Regions from separate parts of the Nocardia sp. NPDC056564 genome, predicted to be linked through region 3. Evidence: riboswitches for the same ligand, from Rfam matches in the RefSeq annotation. Region 3 holds a riboswitch; each other region holds the start of a gene.
The links. Region 3 has a riboswitch for S-adenosylmethionine ahead of ACFQ9K_RS18525 (2OG-Fe(II) oxygenase). Riboswitches for the same ligand answer to the same signal wherever they lie in the genome.

Region 1 (5,868 bases), on a different contig from region 3:
AGGAAGTAGCCCTGATACTTGGCGCGTTCCCGCGGCCCGACGATGTCGCCGAGGATGGTCAGCGCCAGCGACATCAGACCGCCGGCGCCGATGCCCTGCACGGCGCGGAACGCCGCGAGCTGGTACATCGACTGGGCCATCGTGCACAGCAGCGAGCCGACGATGAAGATCGCGATCGCCAGCATGAAGAACTGCTTGCGGCCGAACATGTCGGACAACTTGCCGTACAGCGGCGTCGCCAGCGTCGCGGTGATCAGGTAGGCGGTGGTCGCCCACGCCTGCAGCGAATAGCCGTCCAGATCGTCGGCGATGGTGCGGATCGCGGTGGACACGATCGTCTGGTCCAGCGCCGCGAGCAGCATCCCGAGCATCAGCCCGCTCAGGATCACCAGAATCTGGCGATGGGTGAACGCGGGTGGCGCCTCCACCTTCTCGACTGTGGTCACGACCGCGCCTCGCTAGTGCTCGGCTCCGTCGTGCCCACGGCGGCTGTGTCTTCGGTTCGCTCGCGTTGCTCGCTCACGTGTCGTTCTCCGTCCCAGTAAAGGTCTGATCCCAAGTGCGGCGCATCGCGGCGATCATCTCGGGTCTGGTGCGCTCGAAGTCGTCGACGAACTGCCGGAGCAGTTCGGCGAAATCGGCCCGGGATTGCGGCGCCCATTCGGCCATCACCCGGGACAGGTTCTCGTTGCGCCGCCTGCGGACCTCCTCGGCGACCGTCCGGCCACGTTCCGTCACGACCAGCACCGTGGCCCGGCCGTCCGCCGGGTCGGCCTGCCGCTCGACCAATTGCTTGCCGACCAGCTGTGCCACCTGGCGGCTCACCGTCGAGGCGTCCGAGTGCAACGCCCCGGCCAGCTCTCCCGATCGCATCGGACCGTCGCAGCACAGCCGGAGCAACGTGCCGTATGCCGCGGGATCGAGACCGTCCTTGGTCCACGTGCCGATCTGGGCCGCGGTGCGGTCCCGGATTCGCTGCAATCGGGAGAGTTGCATCGCGATCGTGTCGACCGTTTGCTCGTCCAAACCCAAAACCTTTGCTTGCATCAATCAATTAGTTGCGCAATGCAAGTATGCGGACGAGTCTCCTACTGGGGCAAGTGATATACCGAGCTTTACCTGCCCTTGAACTCCGGCGCCCGCTTCTCGAACACCGCTTTGAGCGCCTCGGCGAGGTCTTCCGACGGCAGGAACGCCGAGTTCCAGGCGGACACGTAGCGCAGCCCAGCGGCCACCTCGTCCTTGTTCCGCTGATCCAGCACGTCCTTCACCCCCTGCACCACCAGCGGCGGATTGACGGCGATCTCGCGCGCCGTGGCGTGTGCCGCGTCCAGCACCGCTTCCTGATCCTCGAACACGTCGCTGACCAGGCCGATCTTCTCCGCCCGCGCCGCGTCGATGTCCTTGCCGGTGTAGGCGAGTTCGCGCAGCTGACCCTCGCCGATGATGCCGGGCAGCCGCTGCAACGAGCCGATGTCGGCGACGATGGCGACCCGCGCCTCGCGCAGGCTGAACTTCGCGTCCGCGCTCGCGTAGCGGATGTCCACGGCCGCGATCAGGTCCAGCCCGCCGCCGATGCACCAGCCGGAGACCGCGGCGATCACCGGCTTGCGGCAATCGGCCACCGCGGTCACCGCCGCCTGCATCTTGCGCAGTTCCACCAGGAACTCGGTGCGCGGCGCGGCCTGCGCCCGATCGGCCATCAGCGGGCCGAACGTGCCGGCCATGGCAGGCAGGTCCAGACCATAGGAGAAGTGCTTGCCCGAACCGGTGAGCACGATCGCCCGCACCTCGGGGTCGGCGTCGAGCACCTGGAAGATCTCCGGCAACTCCCGCCAGAAATCCGGGCCCATCGCATTGCCCTTGCCGGGACCGGTCAACGTCACCTGCGCGACGTGGTCCTTCGTTTCTACGGTGAACGCCTGCCAATCAGTCATTCTTACAGCGTATCGAGCATGCCGGACGCCGCTGCCGCGCATCCCGGAAACAGGCGTGGACCAGGCGCGTCCGCTCCGGGCAGACCCGGCCGGTTCGTTCGGGTCCGGTTCGCGGCGCGCAACCGCGCCCCATGTAAACGCTGCGCAAAATCGGTGCGGCGCACTAGGTCCCGGCTCGTCCCCGAGCGGATCATAAAGACCGTCAGCAAACCTCATTCATCGATTCGGAGGCGATCATGCTGATGCATCAAGGAATCGGCCTCGCCCGGTTCAACCAAATCTCCCGGGCCCGTGCGATTCACGCGCTCTTCGCCTGCTGCGCCAATGTCACCTGGGCGGCCGTGCTCGCCGACGCCCGGCCTTATCCGGATCGGGACGCGCTGCTGGCCACGGCCGATGTCGAGTTGCTCGCGCTGTCCCAGGGTGATCTGGATCGGGCGCTCGAAGCGGTTGCGCACGAACAGGTCTCGGGCGGCAGCGTGACCGAGCTGGCGCAGATCACGCGCGCGCGCATCGCGCTACTGCTCGGGCCGAGCGAGGGTTATCCGGAATACTGACGCATTCGCCGAGTAGCCCGGCGCACCATCCGCAATCGCTCTACTCTGGTGGCATGCGCAGGTCGACATTGCCACCGATCGCCTGCCGAGTCGCGGACACCCTCATCGCCCGAGGCCATCACGGTGTCATCGTGACCCAGCCGGCACCAACCCCCACCGTCGCGGATGCCGCCCGAACCCTCGGTGTCGACGTGGGCGCCATCACCAGCTCCGTGGTGTTCCTGCTGGACGAGGATCCGGTGCTGCTGCTGGTCTCCGGCGTCCACGAGGTAGACCTGGAGTCCACCGGCAAACGCCTCGAAGGCATCCTCTCCCACGCCCCCGCGGACATGATCCGCGAGGTCACCGGCCAACCGCTCGGCGGCGTGGCCCCGGTCGGCCACCCCACCAACCTGCCCACCTGGGTGGACACCGCGCTGTCGAACCATCGCGAGGTCTGGGCCGCGGGCGGGCATCCGAACACGGTCTTCCGCACCTCGTTCACCGAGTTGGTCCGGATCACGGCCGGCCTGCCGATCGACGTCGACTGAATCACTGCCTGCCCGCACGAAGATTCGTTGAGCAGCGAAAACTTTCCGCCGAGCCGAGATCGCCGCCGGACGCGATGGCCCGCCGACCCGAAACCAAGCGTAGGTTTGGGCTGGTGACCGAAGCAGAACGGCCCGCCACGGATTTCCAGATCCCCGATGATCTGAGCGGGATCACCGCCGAGCAATTCCGCGCGTCCATGCGCCACTACCCGGCCGGCGTCACCGTCGTCACGCTGAACTCACCGAACGGCCCGATCGGTTTCACCGCGACCTCGTTCGCGTCCCTGTCGCTGGCCCCGCCGCTGGTCTCGTTCAATATCGCGCACACCTCGTCCAGCCTCACCGCACTCCTGGACGCCGACTCCGTGGTCATCCACTTCCTCGGCGAACACCAGCACCACCTGGCCCAGCGCTTCGCCCGCACCGCCGCCGACCGGTTCGCCGACCGCTCCCTCTGGACCACTCTCGACACCGGCGAGCCGGTCCTGCACGGCACCCCCATCTGGCTCCGCGCCACCATCCACCAACTGATCCCCCTCGGCGACCACACCCTCGTCGTAGGCCTGGTAACCCGAGTCCACGACAACACCAACGAAACCCCCGCCGCCGCCCCCCTCCTCTACTACAACGGCCGCTACCACCGCCCCACCAAACTCGGCGACTGAGCCGCGGCGCCGACTGCCGGCGGGACTAGCCGATCAGGCAGGGGGCGGCGCCGGTGGGGGCTTCGGAGGTGAAGGGGCGGGTTTCGGGGGTGGGGTTCCAGAGGCCGTGGGTGGTGGCGTAGTTCCAGGCGGGGCCGGTGTGGACGAGGGTGGCGATGGCTTGGACGAGGCGGTCCACGTCGGCGGGGGTGGTGCCGAGGCCGATGCTGGCGCGCAGGGCGCCGTCGAGATCCAGGCGGGCGAGCAGGGGGTGGGCGCAGAAGCGGCCGTCGCGGACGCCGATGCCGTGTTCGGCGGAGAGGTAGGCGGCGACGTGGCCGGGGACGAAACCGTCCAGGGTGAAGGCGACGATGCCGACGGTGTCGGGGGCGTCGGTCCAGATGCGCAGCAGGTTGACGCCGGGGATGGCGGCGAGGCCGGCGCGGAGTCGATCGGCGAGCTGATGTTCGGTGGCGGCGAGGGTTTCCGCATCGATCGCACAGAGCGCGTCACAGGCGGCGGCCAGCGCGGCGGCGCCGAGCACGTTGGGCGAACCACCCTCGTGCCGCTGCGGCGCGGGCGCCCACTCGGCGCCGGTGGTGCTGACCTCGCGGACCGCGCCGCCGCCGGCCAGGTAGGGCTCCGCGCGGTCGAGCCAGTCGCGTCGGCCGACCAGCACGCCGGCGCCGAACGGCGCGTACAGCTTGTGCCCGGAGAACGCGAGGTAGTCGATGCCGGTGTCGCGCAGGCTGATTCGCCGGTGCGGTGCGAGCTGGGCCGCGTCCACCAGGATGCGGGCGCCGCACTGGTGCGCGATCGTGGCCAGCCGCTCGAGCGGCAGCACCTCGCCGGTGACATTGGACGCGCCGGTCACCGCGAGCAGCGCGGCGGGCTTGCTGCACAGCTCGGCGACCAGCCGCCCGATGGTCTCCTCGACGGTCGCCGCGGCCTGCACGACGCGGCGGCCATGCCTGGTCCAGGGCAGGAAGTTGGCGTGATGCTCGATGTCGAGCACCACGGTGTCGCCGGGCACGCAGGAGGCGAGCAGGTTCAGCGAGTCGGTGGTGTTGCGGGTGAACACGACGACTTGGTCGTCGGCCGCGTCCAGGAAGCGCGAGACCGAACCGCGGGCGGCCTCGTAGCACTCGGTGGAGATCCGCGAGGCGTAGCCCGCGCCGCGGTGCACGCTCGCGTAGAACGGCAGCAGCTGCTGGATCCGATCGGTGACCTGCGCCAAGGCCGGCGCGCTCGCGGCGTAGTCGAAGTTGGCGTAGGTGGTCGTCCCACCCTGGACCAGCGGCACCTGGAGGTCGTCACCGGAAACCCGGGCGAGGGGGGCACAGTCCTTGGTCACAACAGCGGTCATCACGAATTCCCGTCGGCTCTGGGACTCGTGATCAGGAGATTCGTCGAGTCCGCGCTTGCCGCACCCGGTCGGGCGTCGGCCTGGTCGTCACCCGGAGCACCCCACCGCGGAGGAGGGTTGCCGACCAGCAAGCCGGGGCTGAACGCTGGTACTCATGACCTGATCCGAGATTGGCAGACGGCCCCCCGCGCTGTCAACCATGATCTCGTCGCGTGTGTCGGCAGGCGATAAAGCGTTGCCAATCACGCCGTTCTGGGTTCACATCATGAGGTGTCACTTTCGCTGCTGATCAGCTTCATCGGCCTGTGCGTGCTGCTGGCGCTCACGCCGGGGCCGGATTCGTTCCTGGTGCTGCGCTTCTCGCTGGTGGACGCGCGACCGGGGATCGCCGCCGCGATCGGGTCGGCGCTGGGCGGGATCCTGTGGGCGGTGGTGGTCGCGGCGGGCGTCGCCGCGCTGCTGGAGCAGTCCGCCACCGCGTACCGCACGCTCAAGCTGATCGGCGGAATCTACCTGGTGTACTTGGGCATTCGCGCGCTGCTCGACCAGCGGCGGCAGCGCCGGGCGGCCGGCGGATCCGGTGCCGCCGAGGACCTGCCGGCCACCGCGCGCGGCACCCGCGCCTCGGTTCGCTCGGCGTTCACCGCGGGCGTCGTCTCGTGCATGTTCAACCCGAAGGTCGGCCTGTTCTACCTCGCCGTGCTCCCCCAGTTCCTGACCGAGGTCACCTTCGCCAACACACTCGCGCTCGGCGCCGTCGAATCGTCGATCGCCGCGGTAGCGATGGTGCTCCTGGCCCTGGCGGCCTCCCGCGCGGTCGCGCTGCTGCGCCGC
Region 2 (5,868 bases), on a different contig from region 3:
CCGACGAGCGACGCGAGGTCCTTGGTCATCTGACCGCCCTCGACGGTCTTGATGACGACATCCTCGAGGGTCTGGGCGAAGCCGATGACCTCGGGGGTGTTGTCCAGCTTGCCGCGGTGCTCGAGCCCGCGCGTCCAGGCGAAGATCGACGCGATCGGGTTGGTGGAGGTCGGCTTGCCCTGCTGATGCTGGCGGTAGTGCCGGGTGACGGTGCCGTGCGCGGCCTCCGCCTCACAGGTCTTGCCGTCCGGGGTCAGCAGCACCGACGTCATCAGGCCGAGCGAGCCGAAGCCCTGCGCCACGGTGTCGGACTGCACGTCACCGTCGTAGTTCTTACAGGCCCAGACGTAGCCGCCCTCCCACTTCATGGAGGAGGCGACCATGTCGTCGATCAGGCGGTGCTCGTAGGTCAGGCCCGCCGCGTCGAACTGGGTCTTGAACTCGGCATCGAACACCTCCTGGAAGGTGTCCTTGAACATGCCGTCGTAGGCCTTGAGGATGGTGTTCTTCGTGGACAGATACACCGGGTAGTTCTGCTGCAGGCCGTAATTGAACGAGGCCCGCGCGAAATCGATGATCGAAGCCTTGAAGTTGTACATGCCCATGACGACGCCGCCGTCTTCCGGCATCTTCACGACCTCGTGCTGGATCGGCTCGCTGCCGTCCTCCGGCGTGAAGGTGATGGTGACCGAGCCGGCCTGATACACCTTGAAGTCGGTGGCGCGGTACTGGTCGCCGAAGGCGTGACGGCCGATGATGATCGGCTTGGTCCAGCCCGGCACCAGGCGCGGAACGTTGGAGATGATGATCGGCGCACGGAAAATGGTGCCGCCGAGAATGTTGCGGATGGTGCCGTTGGGCGACCGCCACATCTTCTTGAGACCGAATTCCTCGACGCGCGCCTCGTCCGGGGTGATGGTGGCGCACTTGACGCCGACGCCGTGGCGCTTGATCGCCTCGGCCGCGTCGACGGTGACCTGATCGTCCGTCTTGTCCCGGTATTCGATGCCCAGGTCGTAGTACTCGAGATTCACATCGAGATACGGGTGGATCAGCTTGTCCTTGATGAACTGCCAGATGATCCGGGTCATCTCGTCGCCGTCGAGTTCGACGACGGTACCTTCAACCTTGATTTTGGACATGGATCTTCGTGTCCTCCTAGGATGGTGCCCTCATTGCACGGCCAGGTGAACACGCTTGTGAGCGGACCCCAGCTGTTCCAACAGACAACGTATATGCCCCGCGTTGTCCGCGAGACGTGTGGTGCAAACAAGACAAGCGTACTGCTGCCGATGATCGTGGTGTGCTGGCAGCCCCCCGAGTGAGAACCCCACGAACTTACTGACTGGTAGGTCATTCCGCAATTCGTCGCTCGTCACACCCGACGACCTCGGTCCGCGCATCGCCGAGCTGGCGATACGCGGACCGAGGGATGGTGCGGGAAATTCTCAGACGCCGACGTGGACCGGGCGCGCCCCGTCCTCGGAACCTTCGATCAGGTTCTCCGGCCGGTCCCGGATCATGAACGCGATGACCGGAACGGCGGCGAGGAAGAATCCGGCGCCGACGTAGAACGCCACGTCGTAACTGTGGATCGAGGCGCGGGCGATCAGGTTGTCGATCGTCGCGTGGCTCTCCGCGTAGGACTTGGCGGTCTGCACCGAGATGGTGGTCAGCAGGGCCGTGCCGACCGCGCCGCCGACCTGTTGCGCCGCGTTCAGCAGCGCGCTGGCCACGCCGGAGTCCGCCTCCTCGACCTGGTGCAGTGCGACGGTCTGCATGCCGACGAACAGCGGACCCATGCCGAGCGCGATCAGCACCTGCGCGGGCAGCACGCTGGTGGCGTAGCTGTCGCCGAAGCCGAGCTGGGCCAGCCACAGCAGGCCGAGCACGCCGAGCACGGCGCCGGCCACCATCAGCGGACGCGGGCCGAGCTTCGGCAGCAGCGCGCTGGTGATACCCGCGGAGATCGCGATGCCGGCCGGGAAGGGCAGGAACGCGAAGCCGGCCTTGAGCGAGGAGTAGCCGAGGGTGATCTGGAAGTAGTAGCTCAGGAACAGGAACATCGCGAACATGGCGATCGGCACGAGCAACGCCGCGAGGAACGCGCCGCCACGGTTGATCTCACCCGGAATGTGCAGCGGCAGCAGCGGATTGGCCGAGCGCCGTTCGATCATCACGAAGGCGATCAGCAGCGCGGCACCGGCGATGAGCAGGCCCAGGGTGCTGCCGGCCAGCCAGCCGTCCTCGGCCGCGCGGCTGAAGCCGTAGACGATCGAGATCAGGCCGAGCGTCACGGTGACCGCGCCGGGCACGTCGTAGCCGCCGGTGCGCGGGGCAGGCACGTCCCTGACCACCCAGGCCAGCGCGCCGACCAGGGCGAGCAGCGCGATCGGGGTGTTCACCAGCAGGCACCAGCGCCAGGAGGCGTACTCGGTGAGCGCGCCGCCGGCGATCAGGCCGAGCGCGGCGCCACCGGCGGAGATGCCGGCGAACACGCCGAACGCGGTGGCTCGTTCGCGCGCCTCGGTGAAGGTCACCGACAACAGCGACAACGCCGCGGGGGCGAGCAGGGCCGCGAACGCACCCTGCAGCGCGCGTCCGGCGAACATCTCCGCGCCGTTCTGCGCGAGCCCGGCAAGTGCCGACGCGGCGGCGAAACCGACCAAGCCGACGATGAACATCCGCCGTCGGCCGAGGTAGTCGGCCAGCCGGCCGCCGAGCAGCAGCAGGCCGCCGAAGATCAGCGTGTAAGCGGTCAGCATCCACTGCTTGTTGCCGTCGCTGATGCCGAGGTCCTGCTGCGCGAAGGGCAGCGAGATGGTCACGATGGTGGCGTCCAGCACCACCATGAGCTGGGCCAATGCGATCACGCCGAGGGCGAACCAGCGTGCCGAACTGCCTTGTTTCTGGGGAACTTCTACCGCTTGCGCAGTGTCGGTCACGGTCATCTCCTCTTCGTTCGAACTCGGTGGCTATCCTGTCAGTAAGCGACATTTGGCGTCAAGAGCAAAATGTCGCAGTACGACATTTGGCGGTTAAAGACACGAAAACTCTGGGTTGCGATAAGGTGGGAACATGCTCGAGTCACCGACGCCGACGGGCACGACTGCCGCAGCGGAGACCCCCGCGAACGCCCATCCCGGCCTGCGCGAACGCAAGAAGCAGCAGACCCGGTTGCGGATCATCGAGGTCGGGCTGAACCTGTGCGACACACAGGGTTTCGACGCGACGACGGTCGAGCAGATCGCCAACGCCGCGGACGTCTCGCCGCGCACGATCAACCGGTACTTCGACAGCAAAGAGGACATCGTGCTCGGGCCGGTGCAGGACTTCGGCCAGGCCGTGGCGCAGACGCTGCGCGAACTACCGGCCGGCGGCAACGAGCTGGAATCGCTACGTACGGCGTTCCTGCGGGTGATCGACCGAGCCGTCAGCGAACCCGGCGGCGGGCCGGTCTCGTTCCGGCAGTTCCAGCAGATGCAGCGGATCGTGCGCAGCAGCCCCGCGGTCAGCGCGCGCAGCATCGAGCACGCGGACAACAAGAACATCGCCATCGCCGCGGTGGTCGCCGAACGACTCGGCACCACGCCCTGCGCGCTGCCGGTGCGGCTGATCCTCGGCACCTGGCAGCTCATCGGTCACCTCGCGATGGAGTGCGGCGAGAGCATGTTCGACCACGACGATCTGCACGATGCCGCGACCGCGGGGCGCAACTCGTTCTGCGCGGCGTACGACGAGTTCATCCGGGTCTGCGGCGGCGCGCGGACCAGCACTTCCGGCTGAGTTCGCGGATAGGTTTCGGCCGCTGCGGGGCGGCCGGTTATGATTCCCTGAGGTCATGAGTGCCAGCGCGAAGCCCCGGCTTGCTGGACGGCAACCCTCCAGCAGCGGTGGGGTGCTCCGGGTGATGACCGGGCTCTCGAAGGTCGAGAGCAAGCGCGCTTTCAGGAGGTTCCCGAAATGTGTTGTTGTACTTCGCCCAAATCCCGATAACCCCCGTAGTTCTGGCGAACAACCCTTTTCTTTGGAGCAAAGCTCATGAGTGATTCCACCGTGCCCGCGGCCGACGTCGATCCCACCGCGCAGTGGTCCTTCGAGACCAAGCAGGTGCACGCGGGGCAGGCCCCCGACGGCGCCACCGGCGCCCGGGCCCTGCCCATCTACCAGACCACCTCGTACGCCTTCCGCGACACCGACCACGCCGCAGCGCTGTTCGGGCTCGCCGAGCCGGGCAACATCTACACCCGGATCATGAACCCCACCCAGGACGTGGTCGAGCAGCGCGTCGCCGCGCTCGAGGGCGGTGTCGCGGCCCTGCTGCTGGCCTCCGGTCAGGCCGCGGAGACCTTCGCGATCCTGAACCTGGCGTCCGCGGGCGACCACATCGTGTCCAGCCCGCACCTCTACGGCGGCACCTACAACCTCTTCCACTACTCGTTGCCCAAGCTCGGCATCGAGGTGTCCTTCGTCGACGATCCCGACGACCTGGATCAGTGGCGGGCCGCGATCCGCCCGAACACCAAGGCGTTCTACGGCGAGACCATCGCCAACCCGAGCAGCGCGATCTTCGACATCCCCGGCATCTCCGCGATCGCGCACGACGCCGGGCTGCCGCTCATCGTGGACAACACGGTGGCCACCCCGTACCTGATCCAGCCGCTGGCGCACGGCGCCGACATCGTCGTGCACTCGGCGACCAAGTACCTCGGCGGGCACGGCTCGGCGGTGGCCGGGGTGATCGTCGACGGCGGCAACTTCGACTGGACGGTGACCGACGCGCAGGGCCTGCCCCGCTTCCCCGGCTTCACCACACCGGACCCGAGCTACCACGGCGCGGTGTTCGCCGATCTCGGCGCGCCCGCCTTCGCACTCAAGGCGCGCGTGCAGTTGCTGCGCGACCTCGGTTCGGCCATCTCGCCGTTCAACGCGTTCCTGATCAGCCAGGGCATCGAGACGCTGAGCCTGCGGGTCGAGCGGCACGTGGCCAACGCCAAGGCGGTGGCCGAATTCCTGACCGAGCAGCCGGACGTCACCAAGGTGATCTACGCCGGCCTGCCGGATTCGCCGTGGTACGAGCGCGCGCAGCAGCTGGCGCCGAAGGGGCCGGGCGCGATCGTCGCCTTCGAGCTGCGCGGCGGTGTCGATGCGGGCAAGAAGTTCGTGGACGGATTAGCCCTGCACAGCCATGTGGCTAACATCGGAGATGTGCGCTCCCTCGTGATTCACCCCGCGTCGACCACACACTCACAGCTGACACCCGAAGAGCAACTGCTCGCCGGCGTCACTCCGGGTCTGGTCCGCTTGGCGGTGGGCATCGAGGGAATCGAGGACATCCTGAGCGATCTGCGTGCCGGTTTCGCGGCGGCGGCGACGTGACCTCCAGTACCGAACCGAGTTTCGCCCGTTCGTCCGGGGTGGCCCTGCCACCCCCGGACGGGCGGCTCGGCATCATCGCCATCGGCGACGTCAAGCTGGAGAGCGGCGCGGTCATCCCGCAGGTGCACCTCGCCGTGCAGCGCTGGGGCGAGCTGTCCCCCACGCTGGACAACGTGGTGCTGGTCGAGCACGCGCTGACCGGCGACTCGCATGTGGTCGGCCACCCCGACGACATCCACCCGCTGCCCGGCTGGTGGGACGGGATGGTCGGGCCAGGCTGTCCGCTCGACACCGACGAGTGGTGTGTGATCGCGACGAACGTGCTCGGCGGCTGCCAGGGCAGCACCGGACCGTCGACCCTGGCGCCGGACGGAAAGCCTTGGGGCTCGCGGTTTCCGGAGATCTCCATCCGCGACCAGGTGGCGGCCGAGGCGGCCCTGCTGGACCGGCTCGGCATCGAGCGGCTGGCCGCCGTGGTCGGCGGGTCGA
Region 3 (5,868 bases):
GGTCTTGCGCCGGCCCAGCGCCTTCGACAGCGAACCGCCGGCCAGCGCACCGATCACCGCGCCGGCCAGGATCGCGGCGGTCAGGATCTCCTGGCGGGTGTGGTCGATGCCCCACTGCGCGGACATCTTGGGCAGCGCGCCGGAGATGATGCCGGTGTCGTAGCCGTAGAGCATGCCGCCGAGCGCGGCGAACAGGGCCACGAGGACGATATTGCGGTCGGCGTTCTGGTTTTCGTCCGCCGTCGGCTGCTCCGGTGCGGAGACGACCATCTCGTAGCCGTCGAGGTTGCGACGGCGCAGCCGCGGAAGGAAGCTCCGGCGCCTGGTTATCGTCGTATTCTCGGTGGGCATGCGCTCCAGTGGATAGTGCCGGAACTCGCCGCGCAAACTTATCGGTCTTGTTTGTGAATAGAATTACTTTCACGTTTGGCCGAATGTGTGATTTATCGGATTTATGCGTTTTACCTGGTCTGGGTGTGGAATCAGTTGCGGTGCAGCGGTTCTCGCGCGTCCACGAGAACCGCCGAATCCGGGTGGGCTACGTTGTCCCCGCCTCGGCGGGAATTGGCAGATCGACCACCGCGCGGCCGTCAGCCGCCTTTTCCCCGCGTCCCGCGGTCAATGCGACCACGACTATCCCGGCCACCAGACTGGTGATCGCGATGATCGAGGCCACCCGGCCGGTCGCGTCGCCGACCTCCTGCGCGCGGTCGAGGTCGATATGCCCGAACACCACGGTCGCCACGGCCGCCCCGATCGCGCCGCCCAGATTGTGGAACGTCCACGAGGCGCCGACCGCGAATCCGGACCGCGCAGGCGGCACGGTCGAAATCGCCAGCACGGTCGCCGGACCGAGCACCAGAGCCCAGCCGCCACCGAACAGGACCAGCGCGACGAACAGCACCGCAGGCAGGTCACCGAACGCCGACCACGCGATGCCCGCGCCCGCCAGCGCCAGCGACCCGAACCCCCACGGCAGCAACGAATGCGCGCCCAGCCGGTCGACGAACCGGCCCGCGACCGGCGAGGCGAGCGCGAGCGTCCCGCTGACGAGCAGCAGCACGAATCCCGCCTGCCGCACGTCGAATTCCCGGCCCTGCGTGAGATACGTCGGAATCACCAGCAGCGCAGCGGCATAGAACAAACCCAGCGAGAAATCCGACACGATCGCCGCGACGAATCGGCGATTGCCGAACAGCGCGGGATCGATCAACGGATTCGCCGCCCGCCGCTCCGCGACGATCCCGGCCGCCACGGCCGCGACCAGCACGGCCGCGGCGATCAGCACCCATGGCGACAGCCAGCCGCGCAGGTCGCCCAGCACGAAGATGCCGACCGCCGACACCACGGCGAACGCGACCACGACCTGCCCGGCCCAATCGGTCCCACCGCTGGTGTCGGGCTGCACCCGCGGGACCGCGAACGCGATCGCGATCAGGGCGGCCACGCCGAGCGGAATGTTGATCCAGAAGATCGACTGCCAGCCGAGACTCGGCACCAGCAGGCCGCCGAGCACCGGACCGATGGCCAGTCCGAGCCCGTTCACCGAGTACAGCCAGCCGATCGCCTTGCCCCGATCACCTTGCGGGAAAAGCGATTCCACCAACGTCGAGGTGCTCGTGTACAGCACGGCGCACGCGCCGCCCTGCACGAACCGTGCGACGAGCAGCACCCCGATCGACCAGGACACCGCGGCGCCCGCGGACGCGACCACGAACAGCCCGAGCCCGACGAGCAGCACCTCCCGCCGGCCGAGCCGATCGGCCACCCGGCCGGCCGTCACCATGAACATCGACAGCGCCATCAGGAAGACGCCGAGCGTCAGCTCCGTATTCGACGCTCCCGCGTGCAGATCCGCGCCGATCGCGGGCAGCGCGGTGGTCACGATGGTGAGGTCGATGCACCCGAGAAACGACGCCACCGCCAAGCCGGTGAACCCGATCACCCGCCGCCGCGGGGGCGGCTCGACGGTCACTGGACGCCGTCCGCGGTGGGCAACGCCGACTTGCGCTTCTTGAACCGCAACGGCAGCCAGGCGACCCGGTCCGGATGCTCCGGCACGACGAAGAGTTCCCGCGTGCGTCCCATCGCGGCGGAGATCTTCTGCGGGTAGATCACGTAGTCGAAACCCTCGTGCGCCCACAGCGGCATGATGATCGGGCACTCCTCCAAAAGGTATGCGCGGCAGGACTTCCGGACCGCTTCCTGATCGACGTCCGGTTCGCGCGAGAGCCGCCGCTCGATGAACCGGTCGATGGTGGTGTCGATCGCGTGCCGATACGGTTCGTCGGTCTCGTAGGCATGCTCGATCGCGTCGTACAGATCGCCGTAACGCGGATGGGACAGCGCGAAGTCCCAGCGCAATATGTTTGTCGGGCAGTCGATCTGGTCGAGGTAGCCGATATTGCGGGCGATCCACTGGTCGCCGGCGATGCGCGCCCGCGCGTGCCGATCGATATCTGTTCCGCCGCTGAGGTTATGGCGTTGCAGGGTGTCCGCGACCGCGATCGCGCAGCGACCGAAGTTCGACCGGTTGATCAGATCGATAGTGGCGGCGAGCTTCTCGCCCTCGTGATAGTCCGCGCCGACGCTGACCAGCAGCACGGTGGAGCGTCCGTCGGTGGTGATGCCGTCCGAGCGGAGGTCGTAGGCTGCCTTGTGCGAGGCGGAGAGCAGCGTGGTCGTCGTCATCAGCTCCACACCTTCAACGACTCGGCCGGATCGCTGACCCCGATGAACAGCCCGATGGTGATGCGCGGGCGGTCCTGCGCGGGCGCGACCGCGTGCACCCGGCGCGGATCGATGAAGATCGCGTCGCCGACCCGCGGCGTGATGACCAGCGCCGGCTCGCCGACGGCCGCGCGGTCGATGCCGTACACCCGGTCGCCGGAGCGGTCTCGATACTCGCTCTCGTCGGGATAGTCGTCCCAGATCTGCAATTCCCCGCCGCGGTCCGGCACATCGAGGTAGACGTTGACCGAGAGCTGGCGGACGATCCGAATCGCGAAGTCCTCCGGCAGGTTTCGGCTCACGTTGTCGGTGTGCGGCTCGAGATCCACCCCGGCGAGCTGGTAACGCGCGACGCCGGCGAAGAAGGCTCGCCCGTCGCGCCGGAGCAAACTCGCTCCGGCAGGCCAGATCTCGTCCAGCAGCAGCCGGATGTCATCCGCCGGATAGGAATACGGCGAGGCGATGTCGCGCAGCCGGTCGATATTGTGCCGCGCCTCGTCGAAGTACGCCGTACGTCCGGCCTCGGTGCCGGTCTCGGAGAACGCGTGCCCGATCCGCCGGAACTGCGGGTCGGTGGCCAGCGGCCCGTGATCCTGCCTGCCGACGAACGCCGTGCGTAAGTGGTCGAGCGCGTCGGGCCGGACGAATCCGGCCAGTCGTACTGCGTGCACGTCGCCGTTCAACAGCGCGGTCAACGACGCGTGGTCGAATTCTTGCCTGGTGGTGTCCAACACGCGGTCTCCGAGAGCTGGCGTGGCCGTAGTCATGTCGATCCCCTCTGGTTGTCGCTCGATGGACCGGGCACAGGCCCAGGCGTGAGAGGGGAGTTCGCATTTCGGACATGGCTCGCACCCCCATCTCTCGGGAGGGCTCCAAAAGTCCGTGGAGCCCGCGCTTGCCCGGGCCGCATTACGCGGCTCGGCCTGGTCTTGACCCGGGGCACCCCGCCGCGGTTGGAGGGTTGCCGGCCAGCTAGCCGGGGACTTGACGCTGGCACTCTTGACCTGACTCGAGCGTGCCGCACGCCAGAAGCGTTGTCACGCTTTTGAATCGTGCTGAGTTATGTACCTGGTCCGCCCGCGTGGCTGCCGAATTCAGCTGCCGCGCAGACCCAGTCCGCGCAACTCCAGCGCGGCCAGTGCGCGGACCGTGTCGTCGTCGCCGCGCCGCCACGCGGCCACGACATCCGCATCGATCCGATTGAGTGTGCGCAGTGGTTGATTGGTGAGCGCGCGCAAGGCGAGCAGGTCTTGCCCGCCCGGCAGGGTGCGCAGCGATACCGCCGCCGCGGCTCTTCGGATCCAGCGCACCCGCAGGGGGAGCCAGACGAACAGGACGAGCCCGAGCGGGACGATGAGCAGGCCGATGGCGAGGGCCAAGGCGAGATCGTTGGCGAGCGCCTGCTGATCCTGTCCGGCCTCGGCCATCGAGCGGGCTGCGCCCGCGGCCCGTTCGAACGGGGAGGTCAGGTCGTCGCCGACCACCGGGACCCGGCCCACCTTGCGGCCGACGTCGCCGAGGCTGTCGGCCAGGCCGCCGCCGGCGCCCGCCAACTTCTGCCCGGGAACCGCGAGTGTGCGTACCAGGTCGTGCAGCCAGAGCGCGGCCCTGATCGAGCCGTACACCCACGCCGTCACCAGGAGATCCGTGACCAACTGCCGGGCGGCGACGGGCGCCCGATCGGCGTAAATCTTCACCGATTCAGAATCCTCGGTCCGCTCAGTGAAAACCGGGCTTTCGCGTTCGATCGAGCGGGGGAGACGCTGAACCGGAAATCTGCCCCGGCGCGGCGCGCGCCCGACGTCGAAGGAGTTCGCCGATGGTCATTCGGTCGCTGGACGACGCGCTCGGTGCGGTGACCGAACTCGCGCCGATCGCGCGGCAGTACAGCCAGAAAGCCGAGGACGCGCGTGGTCTTCCGGCCGCGGTGGTCGACGCGGTCACGGCCGCGGGGCTGTGGGGCGTGTTCACCCCGGCCGGGGTCGGCGGCAGCGGACTGATCGGGCTGGACGAGGCGTTCGAGATCGTGCGGGCGCTCGCCTACGCGGATACGAGCACCGCGTGGAGTCTGTTCATCTGTGCGACGACACCCGCCATCGTGGCGTCGAAGCTGCCCGCCGAGGGCGTCGACGAGGTCCTGGCCGAGGGGATCGGGCCGATGTCGCTCGTCTTCGGCCCGAACGGCCGGAGCACGCCCGCCGAGGGCGGGTTGCGGGTGACCGGGCGGTGGCCGTTCGCCAGCGGAATCGGTTATGCCGGTTGGGTTATGGCGAACACCGTGCTGCTCGACGCGGACGGCGCGCCGAAGGCGGGCGCCGGTGGGCTCCCCGAACTCGTCTCGGTGGTGGTGCCCGCTGAGCAGGTGAGCGTCATCGACGACTGGCACGTGGCCGGCCTGCGCGGGACGGGCTCGATGAGTTTCGCGCTCGATGACGTGTATGTGCCCGCGCGGCGGACCTTTCCGTTCTTCGCGCCCGGCAGGCTCACGGACGCGAAGTATCGGCTCCCGCTGTTCAGCCTGCTCGCGCCCGGATTCGCCGGGGTCGCGATCGGCACCGCCGAGCACGCCCTCGACGAGGTGCTCGGCGTGCTGCCGACGCGGGTCGGGCCGCCGAAGTTCCGGCCCGCGTCCGAGGATCCGGTGATCCAGCGGACGGTCGGCCGGGCGCAGGCCGCGATCCGGGCCGCCCGCGAGTCGACGCGGGCGGTGTTCGATACCTACGTCGAGCGGCGGCTGCGCGGCGCGGACCTGAGCCGGCTCGCGGTGGCCGACCGCTGCGAGCTGCACCAGCAAGCGGTGTGGGCCGCCGATACCTGCCGCGCCGCCGTCGACGACCTGTTCCGGATCGCCGGTGCGAGCGCGATCTACGAGTCGAGCCCGGTGCAGCGGCTCTGGCGCGATATCAACGTGCTCACCCAGCACCTGTACCTGCGCGACACCCAACACGAGCACGCGGGCGGACTCGCCCTCGGCCTGGAGGTGGTGAATCCGACGATCTGAGCCGGGGCACACCTTTCAGAGCGTGCCCTGCCGCGCCGCCCGCCACAGATCGACCTCGCCGTCGTGCTCGAGCAGCGCGTCGATCTCGGCCAGCTCGTCGGCGCTGAATTCGAGGGCGCCCAGCGCCGCGACGTTCT
Region 4 (5,868 bases), on a different contig from region 3:
CCCGCTGGCTGTGGTCCGCGTACGGCGGCACCAGCACGGGCGGTGCGACCGTGGGAACGCTTGCCGCCCTGGCTTATTGGGTGCCGCCGCTGGCGGCTCTAGGGGGCCGTGGCGCGGTGCGCCGCGCGGGTGCGCTCGGCTATGCGGCCGCCGTCACCGGCCGGCTGCTGGCGCGGTCGCTCGAAACTCGCAGGCTTCGCGCCGCCGATGTCCTTGCGGCCGTGGCTCACCCGTTCTCGGTGGCTGCGTATCTGCTGCTGTGGGCACGATCCCGACGCGCTCGGCGACGCGGCGCATTGCGCTGGAAGGACCGCGCACTCGACTCCGACGTCGGGCACCCCTGCGGGCGCGCTGCCGCGTACCCTCCGACCAGCGCGCAGCGCTGAGCAGCGCACGCGCACAACGGAGTCGGTCTCGCGCCGCCTCACGGAACCTCGGTGATCCCCACCGTCGGCAGGAAGAAACAGGATTTGCCGCCGTTCTCGACCGTGCCGAAGACCGCCGCGAGCACGGTCCCCTGCCCCGTGTCGACCGGCACGGCGCGCACGCCGCCCATCGGCAGGGCCGCGAAGAAGAAGTCCTGGATGGCCCGTTCGGCGATGGGGCGCAGGGCGATCGGCACCTCGGCCGGGATCATCGCGCGCAGGATGGTGGACAGCGGGCCCATCGACGCGACCCCGCCGCGGCCGCTGGTCACGTTCAGCCAGGCGACCTGCATGCCGGTGGTGTCCGGTCCGTCCTGGTTCAGGCCGTAGGGAACGAAGGTGAACATGGTCTGCCCGGCCTTGACGGCGGACAGGTCGAGTCCTGGGATGGTGACCGAGGTCTTGGGCCACGGCCCCGGCACCGCACCGGCCACGGCCGGGGCCAGGCCGAGGGAGTTGCCGTTGAGGCAGTACGCGGCCGCGGTCGGATAGAGGAACGGCTGCATGCCGAACGCGCGCAGGCCGTCGATCGCGGCGTTGTAGACGCCGAACAGGTCGCCGGGCGCGACGGCGCCGGTCTGCCCGGAACGGTCGGTGACCACCGGCGGAACCGGCGCGACGGGCGGATTGGGGGCCGCGCCCGCGGACGTGGCCGCGAGCGCCAGCGCGACCGAGCAGGTCGCGACAGCGGACAATACGGTCAGACGGCGCGTTACGGCCACGGAGACCTCTTCTCATCGTCGACGCGATCGAAGGCTGACGGTACTCCGGCAAACGCGCTGAACTGGCCGTATTACCCACGGCAAGCCATCGGCGTGTCTTCGGGACAGCGGCGGCGGTGCTCCGTTCGCGGGGTCCGCCCCCCGAGACTCGCGGTAGGCCGTATGCTGCTTCGCGGCGGCGCCGCCCGAGTCCGTGAGCGCCCGCCCCGCACCAGTCGACCGATCCCGAACCGACTGCGCCAGCGTATATCCGGCTATCCGATCTACCCGGCGAACCGGCCCGCGGCAAGATCTACGCTCACCCTGATTACTTCCCTTGCCTAAGGGTTCCCCTGCTGGGCATGATAATTCGGCTCGACCCTGACATCGTCCGATGTCCGGATCGACGACAACCATCCAGAGCGACCGAGAGACCTGGCTCGTCGACGTCGCAGCAACCCCCCGGTTCACCGGGTGCGGGTGCTTCCGCCGGGACCGATGGAGGAGAACCGAAGTGCGAATCGCCGCTGCCCGAGGCACCCGTTGGGGCCGCCGACACATCGACCAATGCAAGGTGACCTCCGCGAGCTGTCGGGGCTGACCCGCAGCCAGTTCGTTGCACCCGTCGCTGGCCGGGTGGTGTGACCGCGGCCCGATGTGGCGCGGTCTCGTTCGTTCTTCCGAAGGACCACGACATGAGTGAGCGCAGCGAGCGGCCGATAGGCACAGCTGCCAATGCAGTCATGACGGAGCCGAGCGCCAGCGAGGCGGAGTCATGAGTGCATCCGTTGCACCCGATGCCGTCGATAAAGCCGCTGGCCGATCCGAACCGATACTCGACCCGGTGCCGGGCGAATCCGCGGCGACAACGGCGGGCTCCGCGCCGAAGGTGGCCAAGCAATGGCATCCATGGCGCTGGGTGATCAGCGCCGTCGCGCTCATCCTGCTGGCCCAGTTCGTCCACGGGTTGGTCACCAATCCCGGGTGGGACTGGCCGACATTCGCCAAGTACATCACCGCGAAGTCGGTGCTGGCCTCGCTGAAGGTGACTTTGGAGCTCACCGCCTGGGGCACCGCGCTCGGCTTCCTGCTCGGCACCGCGCTGGCTATCGCGCGGCTGTCGAACAATCCGGTGCTGCGGGTGATCTCGTGGTGCTACATCTGGGCGTTCCGGTCGATTCCGCTCATCGTGCAGTTGCTGTTCTGGTTCAACATCGCCTACCTGTACCACACGCTCTCGGTCGGAATCCCGTTCGGCCCGGCGTTTTTCACCTTCGAGGTGAACGGCGTGATCAGCGGGTTCACCGCGGCGGTGATCGGGCTCGCGCTGCATCAGGCCGCGTACTCGGCCGAGATCATCCGCGCGGGCATCATCTCCGTGGATGCCGGTCAGCTGGAAGCGGCTGCCGCGCTCGGCATTCCGAAGGTGCGCCAGTTCCGCTCGATCGTGGTCCCGCAGGCCATGCGCTCGATCCTGCCGAACGCGACCAACGAGGTGATCAGCCTGTTCAAGGGCACCTCGATCGTCTCGGTGATGGCGATCGCCGAGCTGTTCTACCAGGTCCAGGTGATCTACGGCCGCAACGGCCGGGTGGTGCCGCTGCTGCTGGTCGCCACCGCCTGGTACATCGTGCTCACCACCATTCTGTCGGTGGCGCAGTACTACATCGAGCGCCACTACGCCAAGGGCACGCAGCGCACACCCCCGCCGTCGCCCGCCCAGCGGGCCTGGCAGAAGCTGCGCGAGATCGCCGATTCCGGTTCCACCGCACCGCGAGGAGCGACCCGATGAGCACCGCACGCGCCGTCGAGGTCCGCGGCGTCCGCAAATCCTATGGCGCGCACGAGGTCTTGCGCGGCGTCGACCTGACCGTGCGCTCCGGCGAGGTGGTCACGGTGATCGGCCCGTCCGGGTCGGGCAAGTCCACGTTGCTGCGGGTGGTCAACCATCTGGAGTCGCTGGACGCGGGCACCGTGCACATCGACGGTGAGCTGATCGGATATCGGCTGCGCCGCAACACCTTGCACGCGCTGCCCGACCGCGAGGTGCGCAGGCAACGCTCCCGCATCGGGTTCGTCTTCCAGCAGTTCAACCTGTTCCCGCATCTGACCGTGCTCGACAACGTCACCATCGCACCGCTTTCCGCGCAAGGCCGGGATCGCAAGGAGGTCGAGGCCGAGGCGCGGGTGCTGCTGGACCGGGTCGGCATCGGCGAACTGGCCGACGCCTACCCGCGCAGGCTCTCCGGCGGGCAGCAGCAACGCGTGGCGATCGCCCGGGCACTCGCCCTGCGCCCCAGGGTGATCCTGTTCGACGAACCCACCTCCGCGCTGGACCCCGAACTGGTCGGCGAGGTCCTGGATGTGATCCGCGACCTCGCGCACGGCGGCACCGCGCTGGTGATCGTCACCCACGAGATCGGCTTCGCCCGCGAAATCGCCGACACCGTGGTGTTTCTCGATGCCGGCGCGATCGTCGAGCAGGGACCGCCCGAGGCCGTCCTCGACCATCCCGAACACCCGCGCACCCGCGCCTTCCTTTCCCGAGTCCGTTGATGAACAGGTATCCGATGAAGCTCTCCGCCCTGGCCACCGCCGCCGCGACCGCGGTCGTACTGCTGGCCACCGGCTGCACCGATCCCGAAGCGGAGACCGCGGCCCAGCCCGCCGGTGCGATCACCTTCGATCTCTCCGCCGCCCAGACCGGCCGGGTGCGCGCCGCCAAGGTGGACAGCATCGCCGCCGAAGTGCCGCAGGCCATCCGCGACCGCGGCACCCTCGTGGTGACCGGCGCGTCCGGCACCGCGCCGCCGCTGCGTTTCTACGCCAACGACGACAAGACCGTGGTCGGCTCGGAGGTCGATTTCGCCTCGCTGGTCGCCGACATTCTCGGCCTGAAACTCGATGCGCAGGTGGCGGATTGGTCGCAGAACTTCGTGCGCATCGATTCCGGTGAGGTGGACGCGTTCATCTCCAACGTGACGGTGACCGAGGAGCGCAAGGAGAAGTACGACTTCGCCACCTACCGCAACGACACCGTCGCGCTCGAGGTGCCCAACCAGAGCACCCTCGACTACAAGGACCGGAAAAGCCTGGCGGGCAAGCGGATCGGCGTCGGCACCGGCACCAACCAGGAGCAGTTGCTGGTGAAGTGGAACGAGCAGAACACCGCGGAGAAGCTGCCGCCGATCGATATCGCCTACTTCGACAAGACCAGCGATTACTACCTGGCACTGGCCTCGCAACGGCTCGACGCCTACATCGGCCCGAACCCGACCGCGATCTACCACTCCGCCACCGCGAACCAGACCAAGATCCTGGCCACCTTCTCCGGCGCGGGCGACGCGCTGCAGGGCGAGATCGCGGTGCTCACCAAGAAGAACAACGGGCTGATCACCGCGGTCCAGCACGCGCTGAACTACGCCATCGAACACGGCACCTACCAGCAGGTGATCGATCGGTGGGGGCTGAAGACCGAGCAGGTCACCCAGTCGCGCATCAACCCGCCCGGCCTACCGAAACAGCGGTGAGACATGAAATTCCTCCTCTTCACCCTCGTCACCCGGGTGCCGGATCCGACCACCGGCCGGCTGCCCGGCACCAGGGAGCGCCTGCGCAACGTCGTCGAACAGGCGAAGCTCGCCGAGGATCTCGGTTACGACGGCTTCGCCGTCGGTGAGCGGCACGAGGATCCGTTCCTGTCCGCCGCTCCCCCGGTGATCCTCAGCCACATCGCCGCCGTCACCTCCCGCATCACGCTGTTCACCGCGGTCACCACGCTGAGCCTGCTCGATCCGGTGCGCGCCTTCGAGGACTACTCGACGCTGGACAATCTGTCCGGCGGGCGGCTGGAGCTGATCATCGGCAAGGGCAACGGAGCCGCGCAGGCCGAGCTGTTCCACGTCACCACCGACGACCAGTGGGACCGCAATCGCGAAGGCTACGACCTGTTCCGGGCGCTGTGGGACAGCGACAGCGTCACCTGGTCGGGCCGGTTCCGGCCCGAGCTGAACAACGCCAAGGCGCTGCCCCGGCCGTGGCAGCCGAAGATCCGGATCTGGCACGGCAGCGCGACCAGCCGCGATTCGGTCGAACTGGCCGCGCGCCACGGTGATCCGCTGTTCTCGGCGAACGTCACCAACCCGATCGAACCGTATGCCGAACTGGTCCGCCACTACCGGGAGCGCTGGGAGTTCTACGGGCACAACCCCGCCGACGCGCTGGTCGGCGCGGGGACGGCGGGCTTCCACGTCGCTCGCAGTTCCCAGCAGGCAGTGCAGACCTACCGCCCGATCTTCGAGGCGCGACTCGGGTTGGCGCGCAAGCTCGGCCTGCCGGTGGTGTTCGAGACCCTGGACGACTTCGTCACGCGCAGTTCGGCTCTGGTCGGCAGCCCGGAGCAGGTGATCGACAAGGTCGGCAGGCAGCACGAGCAGTTCGGCCACGAGGTGATCCACCTGTCCGCCGAGCGCGACGGCCGCCCCGAGATCGACTACCTGGACAGCCTGGCGCTGTTCCAGACCGAGGTGGCGCCGGAACTGCGCCGCCGAATTCCCAGCCGGCCGTTGGCCATCGGCGCCGATGCCGCCGAGCTCGACCCGCGCGCCGAACCCGTCCGCGCCGAAACTTCTGGAGTTACCTCGTGATTCGCACCCGCCATCGAATCGTCGCGCTGGCCGGCGCCCTCGCCGCGGCCACCGCCGTGACCGCCTGCGGCACCGATTCGGCCGCGCCCGGCGGCG

Region 1: another riboswitch for S-adenosylmethionine. It lies ahead of ACFQ9K_RS33730 (aminotransferase class V-fold PLP-dependent enzyme); the one in region 3 lies ahead of ACFQ9K_RS18525 (2OG-Fe(II) oxygenase).
Region 2: another riboswitch for S-adenosylmethionine. It lies ahead of ACFQ9K_RS39715 (bifunctional o-acetylhomoserine/o-acetylserine sulfhydrylase); the one in region 3 lies ahead of ACFQ9K_RS18525 (2OG-Fe(II) oxygenase).
Region 4: another riboswitch for S-adenosylmethionine. It lies ahead of ACFQ9K_RS28665 (amino acid ABC transporter permease); the one in region 3 lies ahead of ACFQ9K_RS18525 (2OG-Fe(II) oxygenase).

What each region holds. Positions count from the first base shown of each region.
Region 1 covers NZ_JBHTUR010000018.1:24,022-29,889, forward strand. Annotated here, with positions in the region: gene ACFQ9K_RS33700 (MDR family MFS transporter) at 1-446, opposite strand, end outside; gene ACFQ9K_RS33705 (MarR family winged helix-turn-helix transcriptional regulator) at 520-1,026, opposite strand; gene ACFQ9K_RS33710 (crotonase/enoyl-CoA hydratase family protein) at 1,116-1,937, opposite strand; gene ACFQ9K_RS33715 (2-oxo-4-hydroxy-4-carboxy-5-ureidoimidazoline decarboxylase) at 2,174-2,494, shown strand; gene ACFQ9K_RS33720 (YbaK/EbsC family protein) at 2,548-3,024, shown strand; gene ACFQ9K_RS33725 (flavin reductase family protein) at 3,138-3,689, shown strand; gene ACFQ9K_RS33730 (aminotransferase class V-fold PLP-dependent enzyme) at 3,715-5,034, opposite strand; SAM riboswitch class IV at 5,081-5,194, opposite strand; gene ACFQ9K_RS33735 (LysE family translocator) at 5,305-5,868, shown strand, end outside.
Region 2 covers NZ_JBHTUR010000025.1:75,858-81,725, forward strand. Annotated here, with positions in the region: gene ACFQ9K_RS39700 (NADP-dependent isocitrate dehydrogenase) at 1-1,142, opposite strand, end outside; gene ACFQ9K_RS39705 (MFS transporter) at 1,449-2,951, opposite strand; gene ACFQ9K_RS39710 (TetR/AcrR family transcriptional regulator) at 3,079-3,786, shown strand; SAM riboswitch class IV at 3,838-3,948, shown strand; gene ACFQ9K_RS39715 (bifunctional o-acetylhomoserine/o-acetylserine sulfhydrylase) at 4,042-5,379, shown strand; gene ACFQ9K_RS39720 (homoserine O-acetyltransferase) at 5,418-5,868, shown strand, end outside.
Region 3 covers NZ_JBHTUR010000006.1:351,922-357,789, forward strand. Annotated here, with positions in the region: gene ACFQ9K_RS18510 (sugar porter family MFS transporter) at 1-351, opposite strand, end outside; gene ACFQ9K_RS18515 (MFS transporter) at 539-1,975, opposite strand; gene ACFQ9K_RS18520 (tRNA-dependent cyclodipeptide synthase) at 1,972-2,691, opposite strand; gene ACFQ9K_RS18525 (2OG-Fe(II) oxygenase) at 2,691-3,464, opposite strand; SAM riboswitch class IV at 3,617-3,735, opposite strand; gene ACFQ9K_RS18530 (hypothetical protein) at 3,825-4,427, opposite strand; gene ACFQ9K_RS18535 (acyl-CoA dehydrogenase family protein) at 4,550-5,731, shown strand; gene mgrA (L-glyceraldehyde 3-phosphate reductase) at 5,747-5,868, opposite strand, start outside.
Region 4 covers NZ_JBHTUR010000013.1:93,267-99,134, reverse strand. Annotated here, with positions in the region: gene ACFQ9K_RS28675 (glycosyltransferase) at 1-386, shown strand, start outside; gene ACFQ9K_RS28670 (hypothetical protein) at 425-1,147, opposite strand; SAM riboswitch class I at 1,537-1,631, shown strand; gene ACFQ9K_RS28665 (amino acid ABC transporter permease) at 1,902-2,918, shown strand; gene ACFQ9K_RS28660 (amino acid ABC transporter ATP-binding protein) at 2,915-3,682, shown strand; gene ACFQ9K_RS28655 (ABC transporter substrate-binding protein) at 3,697-4,656, shown strand; gene ACFQ9K_RS28650 (LLM class flavin-dependent oxidoreductase) at 4,660-5,772, shown strand; gene ACFQ9K_RS28645 (ABC transporter substrate-binding protein) at 5,769-5,868, shown strand, end outside.